Linked DNA regions of Pelagicoccus sp. SDUM812003. The protein of the gene in region 1 interacts with the protein of each later gene in a pairwise test. Links are inferred from orthologs where the notes say so. Each region holds a gene or a part of one and is shown in the gene's direction. Other genes may lie near its edges.

Region 1 (9,545 bases):
GGACCATCCACGGCGACTCGCGCAAGATCAGCGATTCCATCCATATCATCAACGGCTTCAATCTGCATGTGGACGACATCGTGCTTTCCGGGCTCGCCACCAGCGCCGCGGTGGCTACGGAAGAGCAGAAGAACAACGGGACCTTGATCATCGACATCGGCCGTGGCACCACCGACTACGCCTTGTTCTGGAACGGTCGCTGCATGAAGGCGGGGTGTTTGCCGATCGGCGGCGACCACATCTCGAACGACTTGAGCATCGGGCTTCGCATGCGGCTGAAGCAGGCGGAAAGCCTCAAGCTGCGCTATGGGTCCGCGGTTTTGGAGCATCGCGACAAGAACGAGAAGGTGTGGCTGAACAACGACTTCGAGATTGGCGATCGTCCCATTCCGATCTGGAGCATCGAGAAGATCATCGAGCTGCGCGTCACCGAACTCTTCGAGGTGGTTCGCAAGAAGCTGGGCGCTCATTTCGTTCCGGAAAAGCTTAGCGGCGGCGTCATTCTAGCGGGCGGCACCTCCAAGCTAGCGAAGATCGCGGCTTGCGCCGAAAACGTCTATGGCATCCCGGTCCATATCGGAGACAATGCGTCCATGGCATCGGGCGAGCTCAAGGAGTCTCAATACAGCACCGCTCTGGGCTTGCTGCGCTACGGATTGCAGTACCAGAGCGAAAAGTCCTACCAGACCCATCGGCAGAGCGGAATCTTCAATCGGCTGAAGTCCTTGTTCCAAAAGGCCTAGCATAGCATTATGAGCGATCAGGAGAGAATGGAGGATTCGGAGGAGGGAACGATTCGCATGAAGGTCATCGGGGTCGGTGGCGCCGGCTCCAACATCGTGGATCGCTTGATGCTCTCGGATTTTCCCGGAGTCGACCTAGCGGTGGTGAACACCGATCAGCAGGCCCTTGCGGGATCGCCGGTCGCGGAAAAGCTCTGTATCGGAAAATCGATTACGGGTGGCTTGGGGACTGGGAGCGATGTGGAGGTGGGCCGCGAGGCCGCGCTCAAGGATATCGATGCCATCGACGATCTGGTGGCAGGCGTGGATCTGCTGTTTCTGGCCGCTGGTCTAGGCGGCGGAACCGGCACCGGAGCCGCTCCGGTGATCGCCGAACAGGCGCTGCGACAAGGCGCGGTGGTGATCGCCTTCGTGGCGTTGCCCTTCGCCATCGAGCGCTCCACCCGAGCGAACGTGGCCCAGGAGGGCTTGATCAAGCTGCGCGACTGCTGCAATGCGGTGGTGCCGCTGCCCAACGACTTGCTGATCCAGGAGTCCGACCAGGACGCTTCGTTGCTGGACGCCTTCTCCAAGGCCGATGCCTGGATCGAAAAGGCTATCAAATCGGTCTGGTTCATGATCAACCGCACCGGCCTGATCAACATCGACTTTTCGCAGCTGCGCCAGGCGTTTTCCCGCAAGGCTGGCAAGACGCTGTTTGGGATCGGGCAGGGAAGTGGAGAAAACGCCGCGGAGGACGCGGTGGCGGATCTCAAGCTTTGTCCCTTGCTGCACACTCCTGAGTTCTCGAAGCTGGCGGACAATCTCCTGGTAAACATCGTTGGCGGTCCGCGTATGGGAATCGCTGATACGCAAAAGATTCTGGAATCGGTGACGGATGCGTTTGGAGGCGATGCGAATGTGACCTTTGGCGCGGTGGTGGACGAGGATCGGGGCGACTCCTTGGAGATTTGCGTGCTGGGAACGAGCGAGGTGTCGAGCATCTCTTTGACCCGGGTCGTGCGGCGCCCTCGCTCCTCGAAGGAGTTCGCCGAGAAGAAGCTGTCTCCCGCGGCGAGCTCCGCCAAGGAGGACAGCAAGGGCGAATCGGCTTCGGGACGGAAGGGAAAACCGGAAACGCACGCCCGTCCGACCAAGGCGGAGCAGCACGAGTTCTCGTTTTCCGAAGGCGATCCAAAGGGGGAGTTCGAAAACACCAGTGGCACGCTTTTCGAAGGGCAGGACTTGGATTCGCCGACCTTTTTGCGCCGTGGCGTGAAGATCGCCCTATAGGCGTGATCAGTCGTTTTCGGGATCCGCTGGAGGGAGGCCTTTCGACGCGCTTGCCAAAACCTCAATGCCGCTCGCGAACCTGATGTTTGCTAAAATCGGGTTCTTAGCTTAGTTCATCCTATCCTGACCCCTTTCGTGTACGCCCTTATTTGCTAGGATTCCTGAAATGACGCCCACTTCTTCACGCGTGGCGAAGAGAAGCGTTTTGGATGCGAAGAAATCCAAGATCGTTTTGCTGACGCTTGCAGCGTTTCTGCTGGCGCTTTTCGCTTGGGCGTATTGGTACCTCGCCGTGGGGCGGGCTCTCGATTTGGCTAGGTCCCAGCCCATTCGCATTGGCTATCAGCAGTCGCCTCCCTATCAGATCATCGCGTCCGACGGGTCGCTGGGAGGGGTGGGACTGGACATCGTCGCGGAAGCGGCTCGCCGTCTTGGCATCGAGCTCGAGTGGGTTTACAGCCCGCTAGCTCCCGATGTGCACTTGCCGAGAGGTGACGTGGACATGTGGCCGATCGTGACCGACCTGCCGCATCGACGGGACGATTTCTACATCACCAAGCCGATCTACGAAAACGCCCTCGGGCTGCTCTACCTAGGAGAACGCTCCCTGCGGGATCCTCGGGAACTGAAAGGCAAACAGGTCGCGTATTACGATCGCGAGCCAGGCATCACTCTGGCGGCCAAGCTCCTGCCCGGCGTGGACTTGATGCCGCTGCCGAGTCACGAACAAGCCATCGATGCCGTCTTCAGCGGCGCAAGCTCAGCCGCGTTTCTTTGGAGCACCAAAACCAACTCCATCGATTTCAAGGCGGCGATCGATGAGTTCGGCAAGGGCGAAGCGTTCCAGTTCTACTATTTCCACGACGAGACCATCACCTGCGGCATCGCGGCCAGCTACCAGAGCCCAGCTGCCATGGCCGCCGCCGATCTGATCAGAGAGGAGATCGGCGACTTGGTGAAGGAGGGCTTCGTGCACGAGACCTATTTCAGGTACTTTCTGGATCCGGAAAACGAGATCAGCTCCTACTTCCTGGTGCACCAGCTCGAGCGACGCACCCTTGGTCAGAGCGTCGCGATAGGGGTGTTGTTCGTCGCTTTGGCGGCCTTGCTTGTCATGTCGATCAAGCTGAGGCGCTCACGCGAAGCGGCGCGGGCGGCGAGCGCCGCCAAGAGCGAGTTTCTCGCGGTGATGAGCCACGAGTTTCGCACTCCGCTCAATGGCATCATGGGCATGGCTCAAGTGGCCAAGCTGGGAGAGCTCGACCCGGAGCAGGAGGAGGTGTTCGACGTGATTCTGCAGTCATCCGAGTCCATGCTCACGCTGGTAAACGACGTGCTCGATCTCTCGAAGATCGAGGCAGGCAAGATTGAGCTGGAGCCGGTTCCCATGAACCTGCAGAGCTTGTTCAACACGACGGTAGGTTTTTTCGATTTCCTGGCTCGGCGCAAGGGCATCGAATTCAGCGCCGTCATCGATCCGAGCTGCCCGATCCACTTCATAGGCGACGAAGCCCGCCTGAGGCAGATCTTGTTCAACCTCGTGGGAAACGCAGTCAAGTTCACTTCGAAAGGCGGGGTTTATGTCACCGCGAGTTCGATACGAACGGAGAATGGAGAGTTGCTGGTGATCGAGGTGCGCGACACCGGCATCGGCATCGAAAAGACGCGCTACGAGGAGATCTTCGAAACCTTCACCCAAGGGGATAGTTCGCACTCGCGCAAGTTTGATGGCACTGGGCTTGGGTTGGCGATTTCGCGAAAGCTCGCTCGCTTGATGAGCGGCGACATTTTCGTGGAAAGCAGCCTTGGGGAAGGCTCCGTATTCAGCGTGGCCCTACCGCTTGCCCTTGATTCGAGGAGAGGTGAGGATAGCGCTCAGTCGGAATCGGAATCGGCGTTTTCTCGAAACCTCTCTTCGGAGGAGCGTCGCATTCCCTCGGTGCGAAAGGTCTTGGTGGTGGACGATAACCAAATCAACTTGAAGACCTGCTGCGCCATTTTGGAAAAGCTCGGCATCGAGACGGAGCGGGCTGCCGACGGGGTGGAAGCGGTGGAGCGCTACGAGGTTGGCCGCTTCGACGTGGTGCTCATGGATCTGCAAATGCCGCATATGGATGGATGGGAAGCTACCCGAGCGATTCGCCGAAAGGAGGACGGTCTGGGCCGCACGCCTATCATCGCCCTCACCGCGCATACTCTGCAGCGGCAGACCATCGACCGCCTAGAGCGGGAGATGGATGGCTACTTGACCAAGCCAATCGAGATCCGCCTCCTAGCGCGGACCTTGGAGAGCATTCGCTCCACCGAGCGTCTCGAGGAGCGCTAGGCCTTCGCTGAAACCGCCCCACGCTTCCGAAGGTGGCCACGGGCGTCACTCGCAATAGAGCTTACGCAAGGTGGCGATGATGGTTTCGATCTCTGGCGAATCGAGGCGATAGTAGATCGTCTGCTGCTCCCGGCGAGTGCTCACCAAAGCCTGCTCGCGCAGCTTCGCTAAATGTTGAGAGAGGGCGGACTGGCTGAGCTGCACCTCGGTCGCCAGCTCGTTCACGCTGACCTCTCCCTCGCCCAAGCGGCAAAGGATGGCGAGCCGTTTGGGGTTGGCCATGGCCTTTAGGGTATCTACCGCGGTCATTAGGGCCTCTATCTCTTGTTCCTTGGGCATGATATTTCTCGGTGTTCGGCTAAGCTTTCTCATTGGCTGTCGTTTGTCAATATTAGAGAAAACTAAAATAAAAACTTGCTAATTTAGAAAACACTAACATAAGGTTGTCGCCATGAACATTGATCGATTCGTATTCGCATTCGCTGGCACCATGATTCTGCTCGGCTTGAGCTTGGGCATTTGGGTGCATCAGTACTGGCTCATTCTCCCCGCGTTCGTGGGGCTAAACATGTTTCAGGCCGCGTTCACCCGCGTTTGTCCGTTGGCTATGATCCTGAAGCGTTTCGGCATGAAATCGGGCTGCGCTTTCCAGTGAGCGTTTCGAGGGGCATAGGGAAATAAGGGAGTACGCTCGAATGGCACGCTACTTAATCAGCATCGGCGTCGGGCTTCTTGCGGGAGGCGTCATGGGATACTTCGGGCAATGCAGCTCGGGAACCTGTCCGCTCACCTCGACCTGGTGGCGCGGCGCCCTTTACGGAGGCGTGTTAGGCACGCTTTTCGCCTTGAGCAGCGGCGACCTCGGATAGCCGTCGTTTCAGTTGAGAATCAATTTAGGGATCAGACTTGGACTTATGAAAAACGCTTTTATCGAAATCGCGCTGAAGCATCCGAAAGGGGCTTTCGGGGTCTCCATCGCAGTGGCCACGCTCTTGCTCGCTTTGGTGGCCTGGCCGACAGTGTTTCCCGACCGGGCCATGGGACTGAACCCTGCCACGGTGGACACCGATCCGGAGAATATGCTTTCTGCCGACGAGCCTGCTCGGGTGACGCATAATCAGCTCAAGGCTACCTTTGGCCTGAAGGATATGCTTGTGGTGGGAGTGACCGCAGACCAGGAGGAAAACGGAGTTTTCAATCCCCGCACGCTAGCGGATGTGCATGCCTTGGTCGAGGCGGCGGAGTCGCTGCAGTGGGAAACGGATAGCGGCGTGTCGGGCGTAGTGAGGGCGGACATCATCGCTCCTTCGACCGTCGACGCCATCGAGCAGGCTGGGCTGGGTTCGGTGAGCTTTCGCTGGCTCATGCCGGAACCGCCCCAGAGCGACGAAGAGGCTATCGCCGTGGCCAATGCGGCGGCTCGTCTCCCGATGTACGACGGCTCCATGGTCTCGGAAGACCGCAAGGCCCTGGCTCTGTATTTTCCGCTCACGGAGAAAAGCGCTAGCTACCGGGTAGCGGAGGAGCTGAAGTCGGTTATCGCCGGCTTCGGTGGGCAGGACCACTATTACATCGCGGGGCTTCCGGTCGCTCAGGATCAGTTTGGCAAGGAGATGTTCGTTCAGATGGCGATCTCCGCTCCCATGGCCATGGCGCTGATATTCGTGCTCATGTGGTTGTTCTTCCGCAACCTCACGCTGATCGTCTCGCCGATGATCGTAGCCATGCTTTCGGTGATCGTGTCGATGGGGCTGCTGGTGGCTACGGGCAATACCATCCATATCATGAGTTCCATGATCCCCATCTTCATCATGCCCATCGCGGTTTTGGACGCAGTGCACATCCTCTCGGACTTTTTCGACAAGTATCCAATTTATAAAGACAGGAGACGGGCGATCAAGGAGACGGTGGGCGAGCTGTGGAGCCCCATGCTTTTCACCTCGATCACTACGAGCGTAGGCTTTGCATCCCTCGCTCTGACGCCGATCCCACCGGTGCAAGTGTTTGGCTTGTTCGTAGCAGTCGGCGCCTTTGCCGCTTGGGTGTTCACCATCCTGCTGATGCCGGCCTACGTGATGTTGCTTCCCGAAAAAGCGCTGGAAAACTTCGGTTCCGCCGAGGCGGCCAGTGGCGAGGAAAACGGTATCCTTTCGCGCCTGCTTCGCTTCACCGGCCGTGTTTCCTTCGCCAAGGCGAAGCTGGTGGCGATCGTCGCCGCCGCGTTGGTGGTTTTTTCAGGCTTTGGCATCAGTCGAATCGTCATCAACGACAACCCGGTCAAGTGGTTCGAGCCGAGCCACGAGATCCGCATCGCGGATACGGTGATGAACGATCGTCTGGCAGGCACTTACATGGCGTATCTCGCTTTCGAAGCTCCGGCCCTTACGAAATCAGGTTTCGCCGAACCGGTACTGGCGGCGGCCACCGGCTTGCAGGATTCCGCCCGCTCCGCTCTCGAAGTACGGCTCGCTGAGATCGACTACGACAGCTTTGACGACGGAGCCTTCATCGACTTGCAGGACTGGCTTTACGATCAGCAGGATGCTGCCGAGAGCGATTCGGCCTGGGAGGCATGGGATCGCGTGGCCCAGACCATGGAGGAACGCTGGTCCGCAAGCGCCTATTTCAAGCAGCCGGAGGCTCTGCAAGCCATAGAGGCTTTAGAGGCGAACATTTTGAGCAACCCCCATGTGGGCAAGGTGGTTGGTCTTCCGGAAGTGACTAAGACTTTGCATCGCGAGCTCTTTGAAGGGGACGAGGAGCGTTACCGAATTCCGGATACATCCAATGCGGTCGCTCAAAGCTTGATGACTTACGAGAGCAGCCACCGCCCGCAGGACCTCTGGCATTTCGTGACACCCGACTATCGCCAGGCGGTCTTGTGGATACAGCTCAACAGCGGAGACAACGTCGACATGAGCGGATTGGTGGATCAGGTAAAAGCGTACCTCGCTGAAAATCCGCTGCCTGGCGAGGTATCCACGGATTGGTTTGGTCTGACCTACATCAACGTCATTTGGCAGGAGCAGATGGTAGCGGGTATGATGAACGCTTTCTTGGGAAGCTTTGTGACGGTGCTCATTCTGATGATCATCCTGTTCCGTTCCTTCTGGTGGGGCTTGCTTTCCATGGTGCCTTTAGCCCTGACCATTTTGGTCATGTACGGCATCATAGGGTGGATCGGAAAGGACTATGACATGCCGGTCGCGGTGCTTTCATCGCTTTCGCTGGGGCTCGCGGTCGACTATGCCATTCACTTCATCGCCCGTTCCCGTGAGGCCTATCGTCAAACGGGAGATTGGAAGGAAGCGATGGATATCGCCTTTGGCGATCCCGCCCGCGCCATCGCTCGAAATATCATCGTCATCGGCCTTGGCTTCTCGCCTCTGCTGCTGGCTCCGCTGGTGCCGTATCAGACGGTGGGCGTATTGATCTCTTCGATACTCATTCTCGCTGGCCTGACGACACTTGTCCTGCTGCCGGCCCTGATTCACCTGCTTCCCTTGGATAGAAAAGGATCTCCCAGCAAGCGTGAGGAGCCTGTGAAAGTGGCATCCTGACATCTTCGCCCGGCACGAGGCGCTTCGCTTCAACAACTAAATTCTCAAACAAGGAAATCCACATGAACTACCAAAAACAGATTCTTTCAGCAATCGCGGTCGTCTTCGCGCTCGCCTCTTCGCAGGCGATGGACGTGTCGGAAATCGTATCCAAAGCGAGTCAATCCGCGTATTACCAAGGCGAGGATGGAAAGGCGAAGTTGAGCATGACCATCACCGACGCTCAAGGACGTGAGCGGCAGCGAGAGCTGACGATTCTCCGTCGTAATGATGATACGGGAAACGGGGACCAGAAGTTCTACGTGTATTTCGAGCGTCCATCCGACGTGAAGGGAACCACCTTTCTGGTTTGGAAACAGGCTCAAGGCCCGGACGAGCGCTGGCTCTACCTGCCGGCTTTGGATTTGGTGAAGCGCATTGCCGCTTCCGACGAACGAACCAGTTTCGTAGGCTCGCACTACTTCTACGAAGACGTGTCCGGCCGATCACCGGTAGAGGATAATCACGAGCTCGTGGAGGAAACAGATGACTACTATGTAGTGAAAAGCGTTCCCAAAGACCCGAACTCGGTGGAATTCGCGTCCTACACATCATGGATACACAAAGGCACTTTTCTGGCGGTGAAGATCGAATACGCGGACAAGTCAGGTTCGGTCTATCGGACTTATGAGGCCTTGGACGTGCAGCAGATCGAAGGCTATTACACGGTGATGAAGGGTCGCATGACGGATCAGCGTATTGGAGGATTCACTACGCTGGAAGCGAAAGCGATCGACTACGACCTCGGCTTGGAGGACAGTTTGTTCCAGGAACGCAGTCTGCGCACACCCCCTCGTCGCGAATTGCGCTAGCTAAAGTGGGGATAGGATTTCGATATGAGTGAGACTGCGAAACAGATTGCTGCGGGAAAGTGGTTTCTCGTTCTCGGAACTCTGCTGGTCGCGAGCGGCAGCGTTTCCGCTGCGCCGCCTCCATTGCCGAGCGGTCTCGGAGGCGATGCGCCTCCTGCCTTGCCGTCAGGTTTGGGTGGGGAGGCCGCCTCCACCGCGGAAGTCGAGGAAAGCGACGACGAGGCGAATAAACTTCTTCCTTTCGAATTGCATGGTTTCGCGGAGCTTCGCGTTGGGGGGCGATTGCAGAACGCTCCCGGTTTTTCTGATTCGAGCCTTCGAGAGGCCAGACTGCAGCTTCAGATGGAAGAGTACCTGGGGGCTTCTTCCACTTTCAAGGCCGTGATGGATTTCGTGTATGACGATTTGGATCCGGATCGCGGCTTTGACTGGGAGGATGGAAGTGGTTGGCTAGATCCGCGAGAGCTGTGGCTAAGCACGAAGCCCGTTGACGCCGTCGACTTGAAGCTCGGTCGGCAAGTGGCGACCTGGGGAGTGGGGGATCTGCTCTTTATCAACGATCTCTTTCCCAAGGACTGGAACTCCTTTTTTCTCGGACGAGATCTGGAGTATTTGAAAGCGCCGCAGGATTCGCTCCGCGCCTCGTACTTTTCCGACTGGGTGAATCTCGATCTGGTCTACTCGCCTCGCTTTGAGCCGGACCGCTTCATCGATGGCCAGCGCCTCTCGTTTTGGAGCGAAGCGTCAGGCTCGCTCACGGAGCAAGCGGTACCGATGGACCCAGTGTATCCGG
Region 2 (9,444 bases), on another replicon or contig:
TGGTGAAAAACAGGTTTCGACCGCGGGCTTCTTTCACCACATCGTCGAGTCCAGGCTCGTAGACCGGCAAGGTCTCGGAATTCCAGGCGGCGATGCGCGCTTCGTTGATGTCGGCCACCGTGACGGTGATGTCCGGACACTTATAGGCGATCATCGCCATTGTTGGGCCGCCTACGTAGCCAGCTCCTAAACAACAAATTTTCATCGGGCTTTTCAATAAGGTTATCGAGAGTCAGGATCGGATAGCGCCAATCGCATGGGCACCGCAAATCGCGGCACGCGAATGAGACCGTCGCAATGAATGTGATGCATGATCGGCCATGCAATGATTTTACTTAGCGATTTACCACCTTCCGCGCCATATCGGTGCAATTCCTTCGATAAGCAGCCTCATCATCAATATTTTAGCGCCACTATACGTTCGCTTACGCAGACCATCCCCGCACGCCAAATGCTCGATCCCGCCTCCCATCTCCAGTCCCTCGTCGACGCAGCTCGCGCTGACGGCTTCGCGATCCACGAAATCGGAAAAAGCTCCGCGTTTGAGCATCCGATCTACCTATTCAAACGGTCCGCCTCCCACAGCGTGGGCCAGGGTACCCCGCCTCGCATCTACCTTTCGGCAGGCGTGCACGGCGACGAACCGGCGCCCCCCTTGGCCTTGCTTGCCCTCTTGCGCGAACAACGGCTGCCCAGGACCATCGATATCAGCCTGTGCCCCCTTCTCAATCCCGACGGTTTCGTTCGCAACTGCCGGGAAAACGGAAACCAGGTGGACCTCAATCGCGACTTCAAGCGTCTGAGCCAACCGGAGAGCCGAGCTCTGGCTGACTATCTCGAGCGCGAACCCGCTCGCTTCGATGCTTCCATTTGCATGCACGAGGACTGGGAAAGCGAGGGTTTCTACATCTACTGCCAAGACGAAGAGCAGGAACGATCCATCGCCGCCGAAATCCTGAAATCCATCGTCCCCATCGGCCCGATCGAGAGGGCCGAGGAAATCGACGGGCACGCCGCCCGCGATGGCATCATCGCCAAACCCATCCTCCAGGAACTCGCTGACCGCGACGATTGGCCGGAGGCGTTTCTGCTGGTCTCGCGCTCTCCCAAACTCCATTTCACCATCGAAAGCCCGAGCTCTCTCGACCTCTCGCTGCGCATCCGCATGCAGATAGCGGCTGTCACCCGGCTGGTCCAGACCCTCGCTCGCGAAAGCGGCGAATAAAATACCCGCAAGCCACGTCAAAGCTTGCGACCGAGGCCTTATTCACCTCCCTCACATAGCTAGCGAGTGAACTCCGACACCGAATCCGAACTCATCCGCCGCGGCCAGGCGGGCGACAGAAAAGCTTTCGATCAACTGGTCCGCATGCATCAGGACAAGGTCTACGGCCAGGCCCTGCGCATGCTCAAATCGGAAACGGAAGCCCAAGACGTCGCCCAACTCGCCTGGATCAAAGCCTGGAACAAGCTCGACACCTTCCGCCAGGATTCCGCCTTCTCCACCTGGCTCTACCGCATCACCACCTTCACCGCCCTAGACGCCATCCGCAAGCGCGACAGCCGCCGCGAATCCCTGGCGGATCAGGAATTTCTCGAACACGCCTCCCAAAGCGAGGTTTCTCCCGTTGCCTCCGCCCAGCAAATCCGTAGCCTCGAACGAAAAGAACTCCACCAGCGCCTGCTGCAAGCCATCGAACAGCTTCCAGAAAAACTGAAAACCGCCCTCAAGCTCCGCGAGCTGGAAGGACTGACCTACGAAGAAATCGCCAAAAAACTGAACTGCAAAACCGGCACCGTGATGTCCCGCCTTTTCAACGCGCGAAAATCCATTCAAAAACACCTCATCGACCTTCTGCCATGAAACGCATTTCCCAAACGCTCCTGCTCGTCGCCACCCTGTTCCTCGCCGCGGGCATCGCGACCGATTCGCACGCGGCCGACGACGCCCGCATCCAGGCGACGCTCATCCTCGGCACCAACGATGGCGGCGGCGTGGACTCCCAGCTCAAGCGCTACGAAAAGAACCTCAAACGCGTTCTACGCTTCGACACCTTTCGCCAAAAAGGCTCCGGCAGCGCCAGCGTCTCCCTGCCGGGCAAGGCCTCGATCAACGTCGGCCAAGGCCAGAGCGTTTCCATTGAAGCCTCCGACGCAGGCGGCGGAAAGCTGCGCATCGCGGCTCGTTGGGCTCAGATCTCCACCACTGTAGTGACGCCCCGAGGACAGCCCACGGTGCTGGTCGGTCCCGCATCCGGCAGCGGAAAGCTGATTCTGCTGCTAGTGGCGAATTAGAGCCCCTAGGCTCGCTTCGCCCGAGCGGGCTTCGTTTTGCTCTTCTTGCCGTGGTCCGCCCGGATAAACATCCAGGTCCCAATGCCTTGGTAAAGGAAGTTCGGCACCCAAAACAGCAATTCGGGCCGCAGTTGAGGGCTTCCGTCCATGAAGTCGATGGAGATCATGGTCAGGTAGTAGAGCAGCCCCATGGCGACCCCCACCCCCACGTTGGCTGAAGTCTCCTTGCGCGAAGTCTTCAGCCCGAGCGGGATGGCCACGCAGGCGAAGGAAAGCACCGCGAAGCCCATGGCGAAGTTCTTGTGAAACACCATCTTCGTCTTCAGCAGCGACGCCTGAGCCTCCTGCTTCACTTCGCCGCTCGATGTATCCACAATTTCCTGCCAGCGACGCTGTTCCGCCCGCAGCTCGTCAAAGGTCATCCAGCTAAGCTTTCGCTGCAGCGTCTCCTTTCCGAGGATGCGCTCGAGCGAAAAGCTGAAGGTCGTGCTGCCGATGAACACCGGGATGTAGCGCCGGGTGCGGAAGTTCTCCGGATCATCCTCGTCGCGAATCTCGATGGCCACGTTCTCCGCCTGCAGCTCAAGGTCGCTGCTATCCTCGTGGAACTTGAAGCGTCCCCGCTCCGCCCGGCTGAACTGTGTCACCCGACCCAGCTCGTCCTGCTTCCAAATCCAGATGTCGCTCAGCAGCTCCCCATCCTTCTTGCCCACGTAGACCACGGTGCCAGGAAAGTCCTTCACGAAGGTTTTCTCCACGATGAAGCCGAGCGGATTGGTCTGGATGGTATTCTTCAGCTCGTTGCGGTATTCGGTCTTGGCCAAGGGACCGTAGTAGAAGTTGACCACCAAGGATGCAGCGGTGCCGAGTATCGCCAACGCGAATACGGAACTGGAAAGGCGAAAAATGCTCACGCCAGCCGCGCGCAGCGAGGTGATCTCGTTTTCCGCCGAAAGGCGGCCCATGGTCAGCAAAGCTCCGGTGATGAATCCCATGGGCAGGGCATAGATGAAGACGAAGGGCAGCAGGAGCCAAGTCAGCTTGAAGAAGGCGTTTACGGTCAGCTGCCCTTCCGCGAGCAGATTGAGCATGTCCTTGACCACGCTCATGGTCAGAATCAGAAACGCGAACATCGCCACCGAAGCGAAACAGGAAGCGAAAACGTTTTTGAAAATGTATCTGTGGATCAGCGTCACCTGGCGCTACACTTAAAGAGCCAGCCCGTTCCGCAAGCCGAAATCTTCGACTTGCCAGATCCCGCCTAGATCCCCAAGCAACTTCCCGCTTCCTCTCGCTGTCATCAGCCCCAAGCCTCACGCCTAAGAAAATGAAATACGTCCCGCAAAAGAAGCCCATCTTCGGTGAAACGCTCGAATCGCTGCAAAACAGCCTGGCGGAGCTTGGCGAGCCCAAGTTTCGAGCCAAGCAGGTCATGGACTGGCTCTATAAGAAAAGAGCCCGGACCTGGGACGCCATGACCAACCTGCCAAAGCCGCTGCGCGAAAAGCTGGCGGAAACGTTCGAAATCGCCCCCAGCAAACGACTCCTGGCCAAGGAATCCGCCGACGAGACCGAAAAGCTCCTGCTGCAGATGGGCGACAACGCCATGATCGAGACCGTGGTCATCCGAGCTCCTCAAGTCGGTGTCGGCCAGGAAAACTCCCGCAAGACCATCTGCATCTCCACCCAGGTCGGCTGCGCCTACGGCTGCAAGTTCTGCGCGTCGGGCCTGGCAGGCTGGAAGCGCGACCTCTCCACCGGCGAGATCGTCTCCCAGCTGATTCACGTCTGCCACCAGGAGGACGCCACCACCGAGCGGGCCAGCGAGGAAATCGCCTCCTTCGACAACATCGTGGTCATGGGCATGGGCGAGCCGATGGCCAACTACAAGAACCTGCTGCCCGCTCTGCGCATCCTCAACGCCCCATGGGGGCTCAACTTCGGGGCTCGGCGCATCACCATCTCCACCTCGGGCGTAGTGCCGCGCATTCGCGAGCTGGCGGCCGAGCCGGAACAGTTTCGCCTCGCGGTCAGCCTGCACGGGGCCACCAACCCGGTGCGCGACCAGATCATGCCGGTCAATCGCAAGTATCCGCTGGAAGAGCTCATCCCCGCCATCAAGACCTACGGCGAAAGCAAAGGCCGCATGGTCACGCTGGAGTTCATCCTGATCGAGGAGGTGAACGACACCTTGGAGCAAGCGGACGAGCTGACGAAGATCGCTCTCGACCTGCGGGCCCACGTCAACCTCATCCCCTACAATACGGTTGACGGTCTCGAGTGGAGACGCCCCTCCATCGCCCGGCAGGACACCTTCTACAATCGACTGAAAAACAAAGGGGTGAGCGTCACCATCCGCCGCGAAAAGGGACACGACATCGCCGCCGCCTGCGGTCAGCTGAAGCTGAAAACGGAAGAGGTCGGCTCGTAGCTCCTACACCAAAGGCCAGCCTCGAATCCTACCAGGGACGTTCCGGTCCGGCCCTTGCCTTTCGCGAATTTTAGAGTTGATTTCAACGCCCAACAGCTCATATCAACAAATCCACATACGTTGATATTTTATGATCGCACAACAACGCATCGACGACCTTCTCGCCACCAAGGGCCAACTGCTTTCCGTGGAGTTCTTTCCACCCAAGTCGGAGGAGGCCATTGACTCTCTCGTTTCCTCCTCGCTGGAGCTGAAGGCGCTGGAGCCGGATTTCGTTTCGGTGACCTATGGAGCGGGAGGCAGCACGCGCGATCGGTCGTCCCGGGTCAGCGCCCAGATGCGCGACGACCTGGGCTTCAACGTCATGCCTCACCTCACCTGCGTAGGGGCGAGCAAGGATGAGCTCGGGGAAATCATAGACGGCTTCTATGCCGAGGGCTACCGCAACATCATGGCTCTGCGTGGGGATCCGCCGAAGGACCAGACCGAGTTCGTGGTGGCCGAGGGTGGTTTCGCTTTCGCGACCGACTTGGTCTCCTTCATCTCCGAACGCTATCCTGACATTTGCATCGGGGTGGCGGGCTATCCGGAAAAGCATCCGGAGGCCAGCAGCATGGAGAAGGATCTCGAGCACTTGAAGGTCAAGGTCGACGCTGGCGCTTCCTTCATCACCACGCAGCTCTTTTTCGACAACCAGCGTTTCTACGACTTCGTTGAGAAGGCCCAGAAACAGGGCGTTTCGCTGCCGATCTTTCCCGGCCTGATGCCAGTGCTGGCCACCAAGCAAATCAAGCGCATCGTCAGCATGTGCGGCTCATCGCTGCCGGACGCCCTCGATCGCGAGCTGGAGAAAGCGGGCGAAGATGCGGAAGCGGTCAAGGAGATCGGCACCAACTGGGCACTGAACCAGCTGGAGGATCTGGCGAAAAACGGCGTGCCTGGCGTGCACCTCTACGCCCTCAATCGCAGCGATGCGGCAAAGACGCTGATGAGCGCCTTCCGCTCCAAGCAAAGCTGCTAGGCTATCGCTCGGCGGTCGGTCCGCCAAAGGACGCTTCCTAACCGCCGGCGAGCACCACCTGAAATCCAGCCGCTTCCAGGGTGGCCTTCACTTCCTCGCGCTTGTCGCCTTGGATTTCGATGTTGCCGCCTTTCACCGCGCCGCCCACGCCGCAGCGCTTCTGTATGGACTTGGCGAGCTGGACCTTCTCCTCGGCAGCGATTCCCTTCCAGCCGTAGACGACGGTCACCGTCTTCCCACCCCGGCCCGACTTTTCCCGTTTCACGTCCAGGCGACCGCGATTTCCGCTTCCGGTTCTGCCGGAAGGAGCCGAAGCGTTGGCGGCGGGCTGAGACGGAGCGGCAGGCAGGTTTCCAAGATCCAAGGAGCCAAAGGGGTTCGACCCGATATCCTGTCCCCCTTCCGTGGATACGCGATCGCGCTTCTTGCCCATTTCTAGGAAAAGTCGGTTCGCCCTTGGCACCTGCCCCTAGGGATGTCGGTCTGATGGTTGAGAAGCATCAGAGCTTTCTGGTAGCTCCGATTCTTCAGAAAATGCTTCAGCTGCGGATCGATCGCTCGTCGGTGGTCGGACAAGGTCTTGTCCAGCGAGGCGATGCTCTTTTTCACCGCGTCCCCGTCCCCCGACTCGATTCCGCGCTGCAGCCGCTCCAGGTCCGCTTTCATGTACGCATTCAATTCCGCTTCCAGCATGGAGCCAGCTTCTGCCGAATTCTCGTCATCGCGCAAGCGGTTTGTTCGTTCGATCCGGTAGCTCGCCGACGACAGTTGAAAAAACGTCGAAACGGGGTCCTGTATCTTTGGCGAGCCCGTTTCCATAAGAGATTGTCGTTCGAATACGGAAAACTATGAAAATCCTTACTAGTTAAGGTCATACCTCCATTCTGACAGGCAGAAAACCGAGCGTTTTTCTTTACTCGCTCAGAGGGGGGGCTTAACCCTCATACATTCTAAAACCCGATCCTCCACCAGGATCCACACCAGGAACATCAGGAATGGTCACATTCGCAACGCGTTCGAACGCAGACTTAATCGACCTCAACTACGAGAAGTGGAAGGCCGACCCCCAATCGGTAGACGAGAACTGGAGAGCGTTCTTCGAAGGCTTCGAGCTCGCGCTCGCATCCGCCCCCGTAAGGAAAACAGGCTCGACCGCCAAGGGCGGCGCCTCGCTGGGAAGCGCTTCGAAGCAGATGAATGTTTCGAGCCTGATCTACGCCTACCGCAGTCTCGGGCACACTCAAGCCTGGCTCGATCCGCTCTCGGAAAAGCCGCCGGCCAACGATGACTTGCGCATCGAGGAGTTCGGACTCAACGAAGCGGACCTCGACACCGCCTTCGACTCCGGCCACTTCCTCGACGGTCAGCCGCTCAAGCTGCGCGATCTCATCGAAGCCCTGCGCAAAACCTACTGCTCCAACATCGGCTACGAGTACATCCACATGCAGAACACGGACGCTCGTCGCTGGATACAGCGCAAGATCGAGCCGCTGCAGGGCAAGATCGACTTTTCCGAGAAGGTCAAAACCCGCATCCTGCGCAAGGTCTTCGCCGCGGAGTCGTTCGAGAGTTTTCTCCACACCCGCTACGCCGGACAAAAGCGTTTTTCGCTCGAGGGCGGCGAGACGCTTATCCCTTGCTTGGACAACCTGCTGGAACACTGCGGGCGCCTCGGCATCAAGGAAGTGGTCATGGGCATGGCCCACCGCGGTCGCCTCAACGTGCTCGCCAACACGCTCAAGAAATCCTACGAGTTCATCTTCGAGGAATTTGGCGATACCTACATACCGGACACGGTGGGCGGCGACGGCGACGTCAAGTACCACCTTGGCTACGAGAAAGTGATCGAAACCAAGGAGGGCCACTACGTCGAAATCCGGCTCGCCTCCAATCCAAGCCACCTCGAAGCGGTCAACCCGGTGGTCGAAGGCAAAGCCCGAGCTCGTCAACGCATCCTAAACGATTCCCAGCGCAAGAAGGTCCTGCCGGTTCTCGTTCACGGAGACGCGGCCTTCGCCGGACAAGGCATGGTGGCGGAAGTCCTTAACTTCTCGCAGCTCCCCGGCTACCGAACTGGCGGCACCGTGCACATCATCGTCAACAACCAGATCGGCTTCACCACCACCCCCAAGGAAGCGCGCTCCACTCGCTACTGCACCGACATCGCCAAGATGATCGAAGCGCCGATCTTCCACGTCAACGGCGACGATCCCCTAGCTGTGGTGTTCGTCACCCTGCTGGCCATCGAATACCGCCAAGCCTTCGGCGCCGATGTGGTCATCGACATGTATTGCTACCGCAAGCACGGCCACAACGAGTCGGACGAGCCGATGTTCACCAACCCGGATCTCTACGACAAGATTTCCAAGCACCCGCCGGTCAGCTCAGCCCTCGCCAAGCGACTCACGAGCGACGGCACGCTTTCGGAAAAGCAGATCGAAAGCATCCGCAAGGAATACGAAAGCTCGCTCGCCAACTCGCTGGAACGCGTCAAGAAAGCGGCGGAAACACAGATCCAGGCCCGCAAGGCCTTCGCGGGCTCCAACGCCGTTTTCCAACCGCAATACAGCTTCAACCCCGTGGAAACCGGCGTGCCGCGCGAAACGCTGGAGGTCATCGTGCGCGGACTGACCTCTCTTCCGACCCACATAAAGCCGAATCGCAAAATCAAGCGCTTCCTCGACAATCGAAAGACCGCCTTCGAAAACAACGAACCAATCGACTGGTCCTACGCGGAGGCGCTGGCCTTCGGAAGCCTGCTCAATCAAGGCACTCCCGTTCGCCTCTCCGGTCAGGACTCGGAGCGCGGCACCTTCAGCCAACGTCACGCCGTTATCCACGATGTGGATACGGACGAACGCTACATCCCGCTGCTGCATATCGACAAGGACCAGGCGCGATTCTGCGTGTACAATTCCCTGCTCTCCGAAGCGGGCGTGCTAGGCTTCGACTTCGGCTATTCGCTCGACTACCCGCGCATGCTCTGCCTCTGGGAGGCCCAGTTCGGCGACTTCGCCAACGGCGCCCAGGTCATCATCGACCAGTTCATCACCAGCAGCGAATCCAAGTGGGGCCGCGTGTCCGGACTGGTGATGCTCCTCCCGCACGGATACGAAGGCCAAGGCCCCGAGCACTCCTCCGCTCGACTGGAACGCTTCCTCCAAGCCTGCGCCGAGGACAATATCCAAGTCGCTAATCTCTCCTCCCCCGCTCAGTATTTCCACATCCTCCGACGCCAAATGATGCGCGAGTTCCGCAAGCCGCTCGTCATCATGGCTCCGAAGTCGATGCTGCGCTTGAAGGAAGCCGCCTCGGATTGGTCCGATATCGAATCCGGCTCCTTCCTCGAAATCATCGACGACGCGAACGCGAAACCTGCCAAGGTCAACCGCCTCATCCTTTGCTCCGGCAAGGTGTACTTCGACCTGATCAAAAAAAGAGAGGAGCTGAAGGACAACTCCGCCGCCATCGTAAGAGTCGAGCAACTCTACCCGCTGCACGCCGAGCGCCTAAAGGAAATCGCCGAAAAGTATTCAAAAATCGATACACTGGTCTGGAGCCAGGAAGAGTCTCAAAACATGGGCCCCTACACCTTCATCGCTCCTCGTTTGGAAAAAATATTCGACAAGAAGGTCGTGTACGCAGGTCGCGACGAAAGCGCCAGCCCAGCCGTTGGCGTTATGGCCTTGCACAAGAA

What was found.
Region 2: the proteins of QEH54_RS15410 (region 1) and rlmN interact in binary tests that used the Escherichia coli proteins (3 or more experiments, as listed by UniProt). The link is inferred for Pelagicoccus sp. SDUM812003 from one-to-one orthologs.

Annotation. Positions count from the first base shown.
Region 1 is NZ_JARXHY010000011.1:131,709-141,253, forward strand. Bases 1-2,883 are described here. They hold QEH54_RS15410 (cell division protein FtsZ), read left to right. Parts: upstream 1-752; coding sequence 753-2,015; downstream 2,016-2,883. Other genes in these bases: ftsA (cell division protein FtsA), read left to right, coding at 1-743; QEH54_RS15415 (ATP-binding protein), read left to right, coding at 2,182-2,883. In the rest of the region: more of QEH54_RS15415, read left to right, coding at 2,884-4,341; QEH54_RS15420 (metalloregulator ArsR/SmtB family transcription factor), read right to left, coding at 4,387-4,680; QEH54_RS15425 (DUF2892 domain-containing protein), read left to right, coding at 4,793-4,996; QEH54_RS15430 (DUF6132 family protein), read left to right, coding at 5,037-5,210; QEH54_RS15435 (MMPL family transporter), read left to right, coding at 5,256-7,901; QEH54_RS15440 (outer membrane lipoprotein-sorting protein), read left to right, coding at 7,964-8,752; QEH54_RS15445 (hypothetical protein), read left to right, coding at 8,777-9,545. UniProt on the Escherichia coli protein: Essential cell division protein that forms a contractile ring structure (Z ring) at the future cell division site. The regulation of the ring assembly controls the timing and the location of cell division.
Region 2 is NZ_JARXHY010000002.1:227,024-236,467, forward strand. The notes cover bases 2,893-5,674. They hold rlmN (23S rRNA (adenine(2503)-C(2))-methyltransferase RlmN), read left to right. Parts: upstream 2,893-3,622; coding sequence 3,623-4,726; downstream 4,727-5,674. Other genes in these bases: QEH54_RS03205 (LptF/LptG family permease), read right to left, coding at 2,893-3,428; metF (methylenetetrahydrofolate reductase [NAD(P)H]), read left to right, coding at 4,857-5,674. Outside these bases: QEH54_RS03185 (UDP-glucose 6-dehydrogenase), read right to left, coding at 1-205; QEH54_RS03190 (M14 family metallocarboxypeptidase), read left to right, coding at 452-1,225; QEH54_RS03195 (sigma-70 family RNA polymerase sigma factor), read left to right, coding at 1,292-1,864; QEH54_RS03200 (hypothetical protein), read left to right, coding at 1,861-2,295; more of QEH54_RS03205, read right to left, coding at 2,301-2,892; more of metF, read left to right, coding at 5,675-5,747; QEH54_RS03220 (translation initiation factor), read right to left, coding at 5,785-6,180; QEH54_RS03225 (hypothetical protein), read right to left, coding at 6,183-6,566; QEH54_RS03230 (2-oxoglutarate dehydrogenase E1 component), read left to right, coding at 6,743-9,444.